DNA from 2 places in the Thioalkalivibrio sp. ALgr3 genome. Region 2 is predicted to be linked to the other one. Evidence: predicted binding sites of a transcription regulator. Region 2 holds the regulator's gene; the other holds the start of a gene.

Region 1 (5,704 bases), on a different contig from region 2:
ATTCCCCGGTGGACGCGATCGAGATCAACATCTCCTGCCCCAACGTGAAGGAAGGCGGGGTCGCCTTCGGCAACGACCCCGACATGTCCGCGCGGGTGGTCGAGGCCTGCCGCTCGGTCACGCAGAAACCGCTGATCACCAAGCTCTCGCCCAACCAGACCGACATCGCCGAGAACGCCCGGCGCTGCATCGAGGCGGGCACCGACGGCTTTGCCGTGATCAACACCCTGATGGGCATGGCGGTGGATGCCGAGAGCGGCCGCGCGGTGATCGGCAACAACCAGGGCGGACTTTCGGGCCCGGCGATCAAGCCGGTGGCGCTGCTGAAGGTCCACCAGGTCCACCAGGTAGCGAAGGCCCACGGCATCCCGATCATCGGCCAGGGCGGGGTCACCCGCGCCGAGGATGCCCTGGAATTCCTGCTGGCGGGGGCTGCTACCGTGGGCGTGGGTACCGGTCTGTTCTACGATCCGCTGTGCCTGCCGAAGATCCTCGCGGGCATCAACGACTACATGGACCGCCACGGGATCGGCCACGTGAGCGAGCTGACCGGACGACTGCAGCTGAACGAGGGCTTCTCCGGCTGCGGCGCCTGACGTGCCGGCAGCACTCGCGCCTGCCGGTTACGGCCGTTCCTCGTTCATTCCCAGTTCCTGGATCTTGCGCGTCAGCGTGTTGCGGCCCCAGCCCAGCAGGGCCGCGGCCTGCTGGCGGTGTCCGCCCGAGGCCCGCAGCGCCTCCCGGATCAGCGTGCGTTCCATCGCCGGCTGCAGGCTCCCCAGCACGTCCCGGTCGCCGCGTTCCCAGTGCTCGCGGGCCACGCGCGCCAGTTCATCGGTCCACTCCCGGGGTTCGACCGGCACGGCCTGTGCAGGTCCCGGCCCCGGTTGCGGCGTGCCCGTGGACCGGGGCGTGTCATCGCGGCGCAGTTCCGCCGGAAGGTCGTCCAGGTGCACTTCGCGTCCGGAGGCCATCACCGTCAGCCAGCGGCAGGTGTTTTCCAGCTGGCGCACATTGCCCGGCCATGGCAGGCGCTGCATCTCCGCGACCACCTCGGGGCGCATCACCTTGGGCTCCACGCCCAGCTCGGTGGCCACCTCGCTCATGAAATGATTGACCAGCAGCGGGATATCTTCCGGCCGCTCGCGCAGCGACGGCACATGGATGCGGATCACGTTGAGGCGGTGGAACAGGTCCTCGCGGAACTGCCCCGCGCGCACCCGCTCTTCCAGGTCCTGGTGGGTCGCGGCGATGATGCGCACATCGGTATGGATGGGGGTATGCCCGCCCACCCGGTAGAAGGTGCCGTCGGCCAGCACTCGCAGCAGGCGGGTCTGCAGGTCGAACGGCATGTCGCCGATCTCGTCGAGGAACAGGGTTCCGCCGTCGGCCTGCTCGAAGCGGCCCTTGCGGGTCTGGCTGGCGCCGGTAAAGGCCCCCCGCTCGTGGCCGAACAGCTCGCTTTCCAGCAGGTCCTTGGGGATGGCCGCCGTGTTCAGGGCGATCAGCGGCTGCCCCGCCCGCGGACTGTGCTGATGCAGCGCGCGTGCGACCAGCTCCTTGCCGGTCCCCGATTCGCCGTTGATCAGAACCGTGATATTGGAGCGTGACAGGCGGCCGATGGCGCGGAACATCTCCTGCATCGCCGGCGCCTCGCCGATGATGGGGGTTTCCTCGGCGCTGCCCTCGTCGGGCGTTGCGGCCGCCAGGCTGTCACGGCGGGCCTCCAGGGCACGCTGCACCAGGGCCACCGCCTCGTCCACGTCGAACGGCTTGGGCAGGTATTCGAACGCCCCGGTCTGGTAGGCGCCCACCGCGCTCTCCAGATCGGAGAATGCGGTCATGATGATGACCGGCGGCGCGTCACCGCGGCTCTGCATGCGCGCCAGGAAATCGAGCCCGTTGAGCCCCGGCATGCGAATGTCGGCGACGATGGTATCCGGGGTGTCTTCCGTCTCCAGGGCCGCCCATGCCGCGTCGGCGGACTCGAACCCGCGCACCGCGATATCGGATCGGCTCAGGGCGCGTTCCAGCACCCAGCGGATGGAATCGTCGTCGTCGATGATCCAGACCGTCGGATTCATGCGTCGGGGCTCTCGCTGGCGGGCGGTCCGGCCACGGGCAGGAGGATGTCGAAGCGCGTGGAGCCGGGCCGTGAATGGCATTCGATCAGGCCGTCATGCAGCTGGACCAGGCTCTGCGCGATCGGCAGGCCGAGGCCGGTGCCGCTGTCGCGGCCGGTGACCATGGGGAAGAAGATCCGCTCGCGGACCTCCTCGGGGATTCCCGGCCCGTTGTCGCGCACGCTCAGGCGCGCGACCAGCCGGTGGCGTTTGCCGGAAACGGTGTACTGGCGCAGGATGCGCGAGCTGAGCACGATCTCGCCCTCGTCGCCCAGCGCCTGCAGGGCGTTCTGCACCAGGTTGAGGAGCGCCTGCACCAGCATGTCGCGATCCGCTTCGATCTCCGGGATCGAAGGGTCGTAGTCGCCGCGGATCTTCACGCCCAGCGGCAGCTGGACGCTGATCAGGCCGCGCACATGCTCGAGGACCTCGTGCAGGTTAAGGGGGGCGCGCTGCGGCATGTTGTTGGGGCCGAGCATGCGGTCCACCAGCGAGCGCAGGCGGTCGGCCTCATGGATGATGATGCGCGTGTATTCGCGCAGGTCGGGATCGTCCAGTTCTCCGGCCAGCAGCTGCGCGGCGCCGCGCAGCCCGCCGAGCGGGTTCTTGATCTCGTGCGCCAGCCCGCGCGTGACCGCGCGCGAGATGGCCTGCTGCTTCTGCAGCTGTTCCTCGCGCGAGATGCGCTCGTGCCGGTCGATCGCGCTGAGTTCGAACAGCAGCCGTCCGGGTTCGTCACCCTCGCCGTGCAGCGGCGTGATCACCACGTCCGCCAGAAAGCTTTCCGCGCGCAGGGGTTCCAGGCGCCGCGCACGCAGGGTGATCGGCTGGTCCCGGGTCAGGGCGTTGCGCAGACGGGTGGTCAGATTGCGGTCCAGATGCAGCCACTGGCCGAGCGGGTGACCGAGGATGCGTTCGCGGCTGAGGCCCAGCAGGACTTCGGCCGCGCCGTTCATCGCCTGCAGCCGCAGATCCCCGTCGGTCACCATCACGGCCGTGGACAGGTCGTCCCACCACGGGGGGGTGGGGAGCGAGGCGGTCGGAGGGGGCGTATGCGGGCTCATCACCCGGCTTCAAGCATGAAGTGCGCCAGAATGGCCACGAGGGCGTCGCAGCGCTTCGTCCGGCGGCGTTGTGCGGTGGCGCTCTGATGAGGTGCAGTCATTGCCCTATTGTAGGGCATTCTGTGCATCAAAGTGGTGCGATGCCCGTGGCTGGCTCAGAAATCCACCAGTTCCACGGGCACCGGGACGTCCTCGATCGAAGTTTCGTCTTCATCGTCGGTCTCTTCGTCCGCATCCGCATCTTCCTCCGGCTCGTCGTCCGTCGGGTCTTCTCCCGGCCGCCGTATCGGGCGTTCGAGGATCTCGCGGGCGTTTTCCAGGGGGACGGCGCCCATCGGCTCCTGAACCTCGATGCGTTCGCTGCGCCCGTCGCCGGGTGCCTCGTCGGAGAAATGCACCACACCGTCTTCGTCCACCCAGCGGTGGACTTCGGTGGAGGCCAGAACGCCGATGCCCGGCGCCCCGGCGATGGCCAGGGCCACAAGCCCCGCGAGGGAGGCTCGCGGGGTCATCAGGCGGCGGGCCTTACCCATACCGACTGCACCCGGGTGCCGGCGTCCTGCAGGCCGGCCAGGCGCGGATCGGGGCCCGCGGGCGCGTGGCCGGCCTCGATGCATTCCAGCCAGTCGTCCAGCGCGGCCATGCGCAGGAGCGTCGGGGCGGCGCCGCGTTCGATCGCGCTCAGCGGGCGCTCGCGGTGATAGCCATCCAGCAGGGCGCGGTAGCGTTCGCGATCGAGCTCGCCCGTCTCGCTGACGGCCACCGCCAGCGCGATGCGCGCCAGTTGCCAGAACGCCGGCACGGGGGCCGGCGGGAGCGTCAGATCCGCCAGTCCGGTGTGTTCGCCGTGCCGCCGGACCGAGCGCCAGAAGCTGCCGGCCACCGGCAGGTCCTCGAACCGGTACAGCCCCTGATGATGCAGCTCGCGGTTCAGTTGTTCGCGCGCCTGTTCGTCCAGGGTGGCGCTCAGGTCTTCGGTACGTTCGCGCAGCTGCTGCTGCAGTACGCCGCGGCGCCAGACGCCGTCCTGCGGCAGGGCCTCCGCCGGATGCCAGGCCTGCCAGCGGGCCGCGAGGCGCCCCAGCGCCTCCGGCGTGCCGGGACCGCTGGCGATCGCCCCGGGCTCCGCGGCGTTGCCGCGCTCCAGGGTCCAGTGCGCGCGATCCCCGTCAAGCTGCGGGGCATCGCCGGCGGCGGGCAGCCCCACGGGCGCGCCGGCCGCCCGGGCGGCGGCAAAGGCTGCTTCCAGCGCCGCGGCACCCGCGACCGGCAGTTCCACGGTCGACTGCGTGCTCACCATTCCAGGATCCTCCAGCGGGGCGGGGTGAAACCGGGGGCCAGGTCGTCGCGGCGTTCAAGATCGCCTTCCCCGGTGACGTCCACCAGATAATAGGTCGGACCGGCGGCCGGGGTGACCTCGACGATCACCAGCTCACCGTCCACGCGATATTCGCGTCGCCGCTCGCCATCGCGCTCCATGATGATGACGTCCGCCTCTTCCAGTTCCTGCAGCTGGCGGGCGCGCTCGTCCAGCACCGGCGGCGGTGCGGGCTCGTCGCCGGCGGCTTCGTCGGGCATGTCGGGCGGTGGCGGGGCGTCTTCGAAGTCCTGCGCCGCCAGCGGCCCGGCGGCGAGAACAAGGCCCAGCAGGGCAGCGGCCAGCGCCGTGGCGCGGGTGCTCGTCATCATCAGAGCTCCATCAGTCGTTGTTTCTCTTCCGCCGAGGGCTCGAAGCTGCGGGCCTCGTAGTACTCGAAGATCACGTCCACGACCTCCTCGGGGGTGTCCACCACCGAGTATAGATTGAGGTCCTCGGCATCGATGGTGCCATGGGTGACCAGCGCGTCCTCGAACCACTGCAGCAGGCCTTCCCAGAACTTGCTGCCCACCAGCACGACCGGGATGCGTCGGGTCTTGCCGGTCTGCACCAGGGTCAGGATCTCGGCCAGCTCGTCCAGGGTGCCGAAGCCGCCCGGCAGTACCACGTAGGCGGAGGCGTACTTGACGAACATCACCTTGCGCGAGAAGAAGTGCCGGAACCCCAGGCCAATGTCCTGGTAGGGGTTGGCGTGCTGTTCGTGCGGCAGCTGGATGTTGAGCCCGATGCTGGGGGAATGGCCGGCGAACGCGCCCTTGTTGGCGGCCTCCATGATGCCCGGCCCGCCGCCGCTGACCACCGCGAAGCCCGCGTCCGACAGCTGGCGCGAGATCTGTTCCGCAAGCAGGTAGTCCGGGTGATCGGACGGGATGCGCGCCGAGCCGAACACGCTGACCGAGGGCTTGATGTGCGCCAGGCGCTCGAAGCCCTCCACGAACTCCGCCATGATCTGGAAGATCTTCCAGCTCTCGCGGGTCAGCGAGGAATCGTCGATGGGCCGCAGCCCGGGGTGTTCGGCTCGATCGTGATCGTTCATGAGGGGCGCGTTCTTTGCACTCTGGGGCGCCTAGACTAACCGTGGCCCGACGGCCGCACAAATCGCGCCGGCGCTGCTCGGGCCGGGGCCCGCAGCCTGCTAG
Region 2 (5,704 bases):
AGGCACTGACGCAACTGCTGCAGCAGACCGGGCACCGCGCCGACGAGGCCGCGTTCGTCGGCGACGACGTGGTCGATCTGCCGGCGATGCGCCGGGTTGGCCTGGGCATCGCGGTCGGCGACGCCCATCCGTTCGTGCGCCAGCACGCGCAATGGGTCACCACGGCCGGTGGCGGGCGCGGCGCGGTCCGCGAAGTCTGCGAGGACCTGCTGGCTGCACGCGGCCGCCTCGAGGCCGTGCTCGAAAGCTACCTGCACGCATGATCCCGGATCCCCGCCGCGCCCCGCTCGCCGCCCGGCTGCTCGCCGCCGGATGCCTGCTCGCCGGGCCGGCAGCGGCCGAGCCGCCCGCCGAACCCGCGGCCGACGCGGAACCCACGCTGCAGATCGAGGGGTTTACCGCGCATGTCACCGGCGAGGACGGGCGGCCCACCCACCGCCTGCAGGGGTCGCGGCTGCGCGAATACGACCGGGATGCGGTCCAGTTCATCGATGACCCGGAGCTGGATCTGCTGGACCAACGGGGCCTGAACTGGACCTGGCGCGCCCCGCGCGCGGCACATCAGCCCGATCGCGAACTGCTGCATACCTTCGGCCACACCCGCGGCCTGCGCCCCGAACGCGACGAGCGCGTGCGCACGGTGATCGAGTCACGTGACGTGCGCGTGGCGCTGGACACCCGGCTGACGACTTCGTCGGCCCCGAGCACCCTGGAACAGCCGGGACTGTTCCAGCGGGGCACCGGCCTGCGCGCCGACCCGCAAGCGGATACCATTGAGCTGCTCGCCGAGGTCTACACGCTGTACAGCGACCTGCCGCAGGAGGACCGCCCGGAATGAACCCGGCCACAACCGAACATCGCCGCGCGGGCATCCGTCGACCGGCCCTGCTGCTTGCCGTGACGGGGGTACTCGCACTGTTCCTGGCGGCCCCGCCGGCGACCGGCCGCGAGGATGCCCTGCCGGTGGAGATCACCGCGGACCACGCCGAGATGGACGAGCGCGCGGGCACCGGAACCTACACCGGCGACGTGATCGTGGTGCGCGGCGATGCCACCCTGGAAGCGGACCGCGTGATCGTGCACATGCGCGAGCGCCGCCCCTACGAGATCGAGGCCCACGGCGAGCCCGCACGCCTGGAGTCGCCCGATCCCGAGACCGGCGAGACGCGCATCGCCGAGGGGCTGCGCATCGACTATTTCCTCGACGAGGAACGCGTGATCCTGACCGAACGGGCACGCGTCATCACCGCCGCCGAGGATGCCCGCGGGCAGCGCATCACCTACGATCTCGAACGCGACGTGATCCGCGCCGAACGCGGCGACACCGACGACGAGCGCGTGCACATCCGCCTGCAGCCACGCGAGGACGATCCATGAGGCCCGCGGCCGACGCCCATCTGGTCGCCCGCGAGCTGAGCAAGCGCTATGGCCAGCGTACCGTGCTGGACGCAATGGACGTGGACCTGGTGCCCGGCGAGGTGGTCGGCCTGCTGGGACCCAACGGGGCCGGCAAGACCACCTGTTTCTACAGCCTGGTCGGCCTGATCCGGCCCAATACCGGGCGCATCACCCTGGGCGGGCGCGACATCACCCGGGCGCCCATCCACGAACGCGCCCGCGCCGGGCTGGGCTATCTCCCGCAGGAGGCCTCGATCTTCCGCCGCCTGTCGGTCCAGGACAACCTGCAGGCAGTGCTGGAACTGCGGCCCGGACTGGACCGCCACGAGCGCCGCCGCATCGGCGATGCCCTGATCGAGGAATTCCAGCTCGAAACCGTGCGCCACAGCCCCGGCATCGCGTTGTCCGGAGGCGAACGGCGGCGCGCCGAGATCGCCCGTGCGCTGGCCGGTGATCCGCGGTTTATCTGCCTGGACGAACCCTTCGCCGGGGTCGACCCGATCTCGGTCAGCGAGATCCAGGAAGTGATCCGCCACCTGGCCGAACGCGGCATCGGCGTACTAATCTCGGACCACAACGTGCGCGAGACCCTGGGCATCTGCCACCGCGCCTACATCCTCAGCGAGGGGCACCTGCTGAGCGCGGGCACGCCGGACGAACTGCTGGCCGACACCCGCGTGCGCGAGGTCTACCTCGGCGAAAACTTCCGCCTGTGACACCGACCGCCGCACCGGGGCGGTGCACAAGCCCGCAGCAAGGGATTACTATTCACTTATGGTGACCAACGCCTTTCCCAACTCATGCTGAAGCCCGGGCTGAATCTGCAGCTCGGTCAGACGCTGACCATGACGCCGCAGCTGCAGCAGGCCATCCGGCTGCTGCAGCTGTCCACGCTGGAGCTCCAGGCCGAGATCCAGCAGGCGCTGGAAAGCAATCCCATGCTGGAACAGGCCGAGGATGACGAACTCGGTGCCGACGCGGGGGACACCGCGGACACCGACAGCGACGCGAACACCGACGACGGCGAGAGCGGCAGCGACGCCGCCGGCACCGGCGAAACGGTGGATGCCGGCGGCTCGGAGGACATCATCCCCGACGAGCTGGTGACCGACAGCCGCTGGGAAGACATCTACGACGCCAGCGCCAGCCCGCGCGGTCCGGACGACCGCGACCCGCTGGAGAACACCTCGGACGACGACGGCGGCGGGCTGCAGGATCACCTGCTGTGGCAGCTGCATCTGTCGCACCTGACCCCGCGCGACCAGCGCATCGGCGCCGCCCTGATCGACACCATCAACGGCGACGGCTACCTCGAGGGCGACGTCGAGACCCTGGCCGAGACCATCAGCCGGAGTGAAGACCCCCCCGTCGACACCGACGAGGTCGAGGCCGTACGCCACTGGTTGCAGCACTGCGACCCGCTGGGGGTCGGTTCGCTGGATCTGCGCGAGTGCCTGGAGGTCCAGCTGGGCGAGCTGGCGCCGGACGCGCCCTCGCGCGAGGCGGCGCGCGCGCTCCTGGAACACGGCATGGACGCCCTTGCCCGGCGTGACTACAAGGCCCTGCAGCGCCAGAGCGGCGTACGCGATGGCGACGAACTGGCCGCGGCGCTGGACCTGATCCGCACGCTCAACCCGCGCCCCGGCGCCCAGATCAGCGAGACACCGCCGGAATACGTGGTCCCGGATGTCTACGTGCGTCATACCGACCGGGGCTGGCAGGTCGACCTGAATCCCGAGATCGCCCCGCGCATTCGCATCAACGACCTCTACGCCGGCATGGTCCGCCAGGTCTCCGATGCCCGCGACAGCGCCTTCATGCGCGATCAGCTGCAGGAGGCGCGATGGTTCATCAAGAGCCTGCACAGCCGCAACGACACCCTGCTGCGCGTGGCGCGAGCGATCGTCGAACGCCAGCAGGGGTTCCTGGAACACGGCGAGGTGGCGATGCAGCCGCTGATCCTGCGCGACATCGCCGAAGCCCTGGAGATGCACGAGTCCACGATCTCGCGGGTCACCACGCAGAAATACATGCACACCCCCCGCGGGGTGTTCGAATTCAAGTATTTCTTCTCCAGTCACGTGGGCACCAGCGACGGCGGGGAATGCTCCGCGACCGCGATTCGTGCCATGATCCGCGAACTCATCGAAGAGGAAACGCCGGGCAAACCGCTCAGCGATTCCCGCCTCGCCCAGATCCTGGCGGATCGGGGCATCAACGTGGCCCGGCGTACCGTGGCCAAATACCGGGAGGGCATGAACCTGCCATCCTCCAGCGAGCGCCGCCAGATGGCCGCCATGCCGACCGGAAGCAAACCGAAAGGAGCCTGACCCATGCAGATCAATCTCACCGGACACCACGTCGACATCACCGACGCCCTGCGCGACTACGTCAACGAGAAATTCCAGAAGCTGGAACGCCACTTCGACAAGGTGATCGACGTGCACGTGGTGCTGAACCACGAGAAGACGCAGAAGCTGCACAACAAGGCGGAAGCGAATCTGCAGGTCAGCGGCAACCACATCCACGCCGAGGCCAGCCACGATGACATGTACGCCGCCATCGACGGCCTGATCGACAAGGTCGACCGCCAGCTGATCAAGCACAAGGAGAAGGTCAAGGATCATCATCGCGCCGAGGGCGCCCAGCGCAACCGCGAACAACCCGAGTAAGCCGATGAATCCGGCCGAGCTCATCACCCCGGAGCGCATCGGACTGGAAACCGACTGCTCCAGCAAGAAACGAGCGCTGGAAACCCTCGCCGATCTGCTGGTGGACGGGGCCGCGGACGGACTGGCGGCCAGTGCCGCGTTCGAAGCCATGTCGGCCCGTGAAAAACTGGGCTCCACCGGGCTCGGCCATGGCGTGGCGATCCCGCACGGCCGTCTCGCCGAGCTGGATACGCCCCGCATCGCGGTCCTGCGTCTGGATCAGGGCGTGGATTTCGAAGCCATGGACCACGAACCGGTGGACATCCTGATCGCCCTGCTGGTGCCGGAAGAGGCCACCAGCGAACACCTGGACCTGCTGGCCCAGCTCGCGCGCGGGCTGTCGCAGCCGGACACCCTCGCCGGCATCCGGCGCGCCGCGGACAGCGCGGGGGTCCAGCAGGCCCTCACCCGGGCCCTGGGCGAGACCTGACCATGGCCGACCGGGCGGAAGCGGCAGCCGACGGCACCGCGAGCAACATCACCATCGCCGCGCTCACGCGGGCGATGGGGAGCCGTCTGGACCTGCGCTACGTCCACGGAGAGGAGGCCGCGGGCGACCGCGAACTCCTGGGATTCGGGGATGGCGACCTGCCGCTGGCCGGCCACCTGAACCTGATCCGCCCCAACCGCATCCAGGTCATCGGCGACTACGAGGCCCGCTACATCGCCGGCCTGTCCGACGAGCAGCGTGACCACCTGGTGCTGGAAATGGCCCGCACCGGTACTACCATGGTGATCTTCGCCGAGGACACCTGCCCGTTCCCGCGCATGCCGCAGACAGGTGACGACCCCCTGCCGGTGATCCTGTGCACACGCACATCCTCGCACGAAGTCATCGCGCTGCTGCGCTATTTCCTGCAGCAGCGCCTCGCCCATTTCGAGGTGCGCCACGGGGTGTTCATGGAGATCCTCGGGATCGGTGTACTGATCTCGGGGGCCTCCAGCGTCGGCAAGAGCGAGGTCGCACTCGAGCTGATCTCGCGTGGCCACCGGCTGATCGCCGATGATGCCCCCGAGTTCGCGCGCATTGCCCCCGATATCGTGCGTGGACACTGCCCCGCCCTGCTCCAGGATCTGCTCGAGGTGCGCGGCCTGGGCGTGCTCAACATCCGCGCGATGTATGGCGACTCGGCGATCAAGGGCGGCAAGTATCTGCGCCTGATCATCGATCTGCGCGACCACAACGAGCCCTCGCCGGTGCCGGACGATCGCCTGAACGGGCGCCGCGGCGAGAGCGAGATCCTCGGCCTGCGCATCCCGCTGATCAGCCTGCCGGTGGCGCCGGGGCGCAACATCGCGGTCATGATCGAGGCCGCGGTCCGCAACCACCTGCTGCACATGCAGGGCTACATCGCCGGGGACGACCTGCGCGCCCGCCAGCGGCGCCAGATGGGCGAGGATCAGCAGGAGGAATCCACCTTCCACATCGGCGGGCCCAGCACCACGGTCCCCAACCCCGATCCCGAGGGCTGACCGACATGCGTCTGCTGCTGGTCAGTGGTCTGTCGGGTTCCGGCAAGACCGTCGCCCTGCATACCCTGGAGGACGCCGGCTACTTCTGTGTCGACAACCTGCCGCTGCCGATGCTGCCGGAA

Evidence for each region. Region 2 encodes sigma-54, which starts transcription at its own class of promoters, with help from an activator protein. Its sites were predicted from a motif close to TGGCANGNTNCNTGCTT; they were not measured.
Region 1: a site for sigma-54 is predicted at 3,199-3,215, ahead of glnL (nitrogen regulation protein NR(II)). Genes of this name have one in related genera too.

Annotation. Positions count from the first base shown of each region.
Region 1 covers NZ_KB897976.1:144,163-149,866, forward strand. Annotated here, with positions in the region: gene C998_RS0100715 (dihydroorotate dehydrogenase) at 1-596, shown strand, start outside; gene ntrC (nitrogen regulation protein NR(I)) at 624-2,165, opposite strand; gene glnL (nitrogen regulation protein NR(II)) at 2,081-3,187, opposite strand; gene C998_RS0100730 (DUF4124 domain-containing protein) at 3,343-3,699, opposite strand; gene C998_RS0100735 (hypothetical protein) at 3,699-4,487, opposite strand; gene C998_RS0100740 (DUF2782 domain-containing protein) at 4,481-4,876, opposite strand; gene C998_RS0100745 (TIGR00730 family Rossman fold protein) at 4,876-5,601, opposite strand.
Region 2 covers NZ_KB897978.1:219,974-225,677, reverse strand. Annotated here, with positions in the region: gene C998_RS0105380 (HAD family hydrolase) at 1-263, shown strand, start outside; gene lptC (LPS export ABC transporter periplasmic protein LptC) at 260-838, shown strand; gene lptA (lipopolysaccharide transport periplasmic protein LptA) at 835-1,377, shown strand; gene lptB (LPS export ABC transporter ATP-binding protein) at 1,374-2,114, shown strand; gene C998_RS0105360 (RNA polymerase factor sigma-54) at 2,199-3,728, shown strand; gene hpf (ribosome hibernation-promoting factor, HPF/YfiA family) at 3,732-4,070, shown strand; gene C998_RS0105350 (PTS sugar transporter subunit IIA) at 4,075-4,539, shown strand; gene hprK (HPr(Ser) kinase/phosphatase) at 4,542-5,582, shown strand; gene rapZ (RNase adapter RapZ) at 5,588-5,704, shown strand, end outside.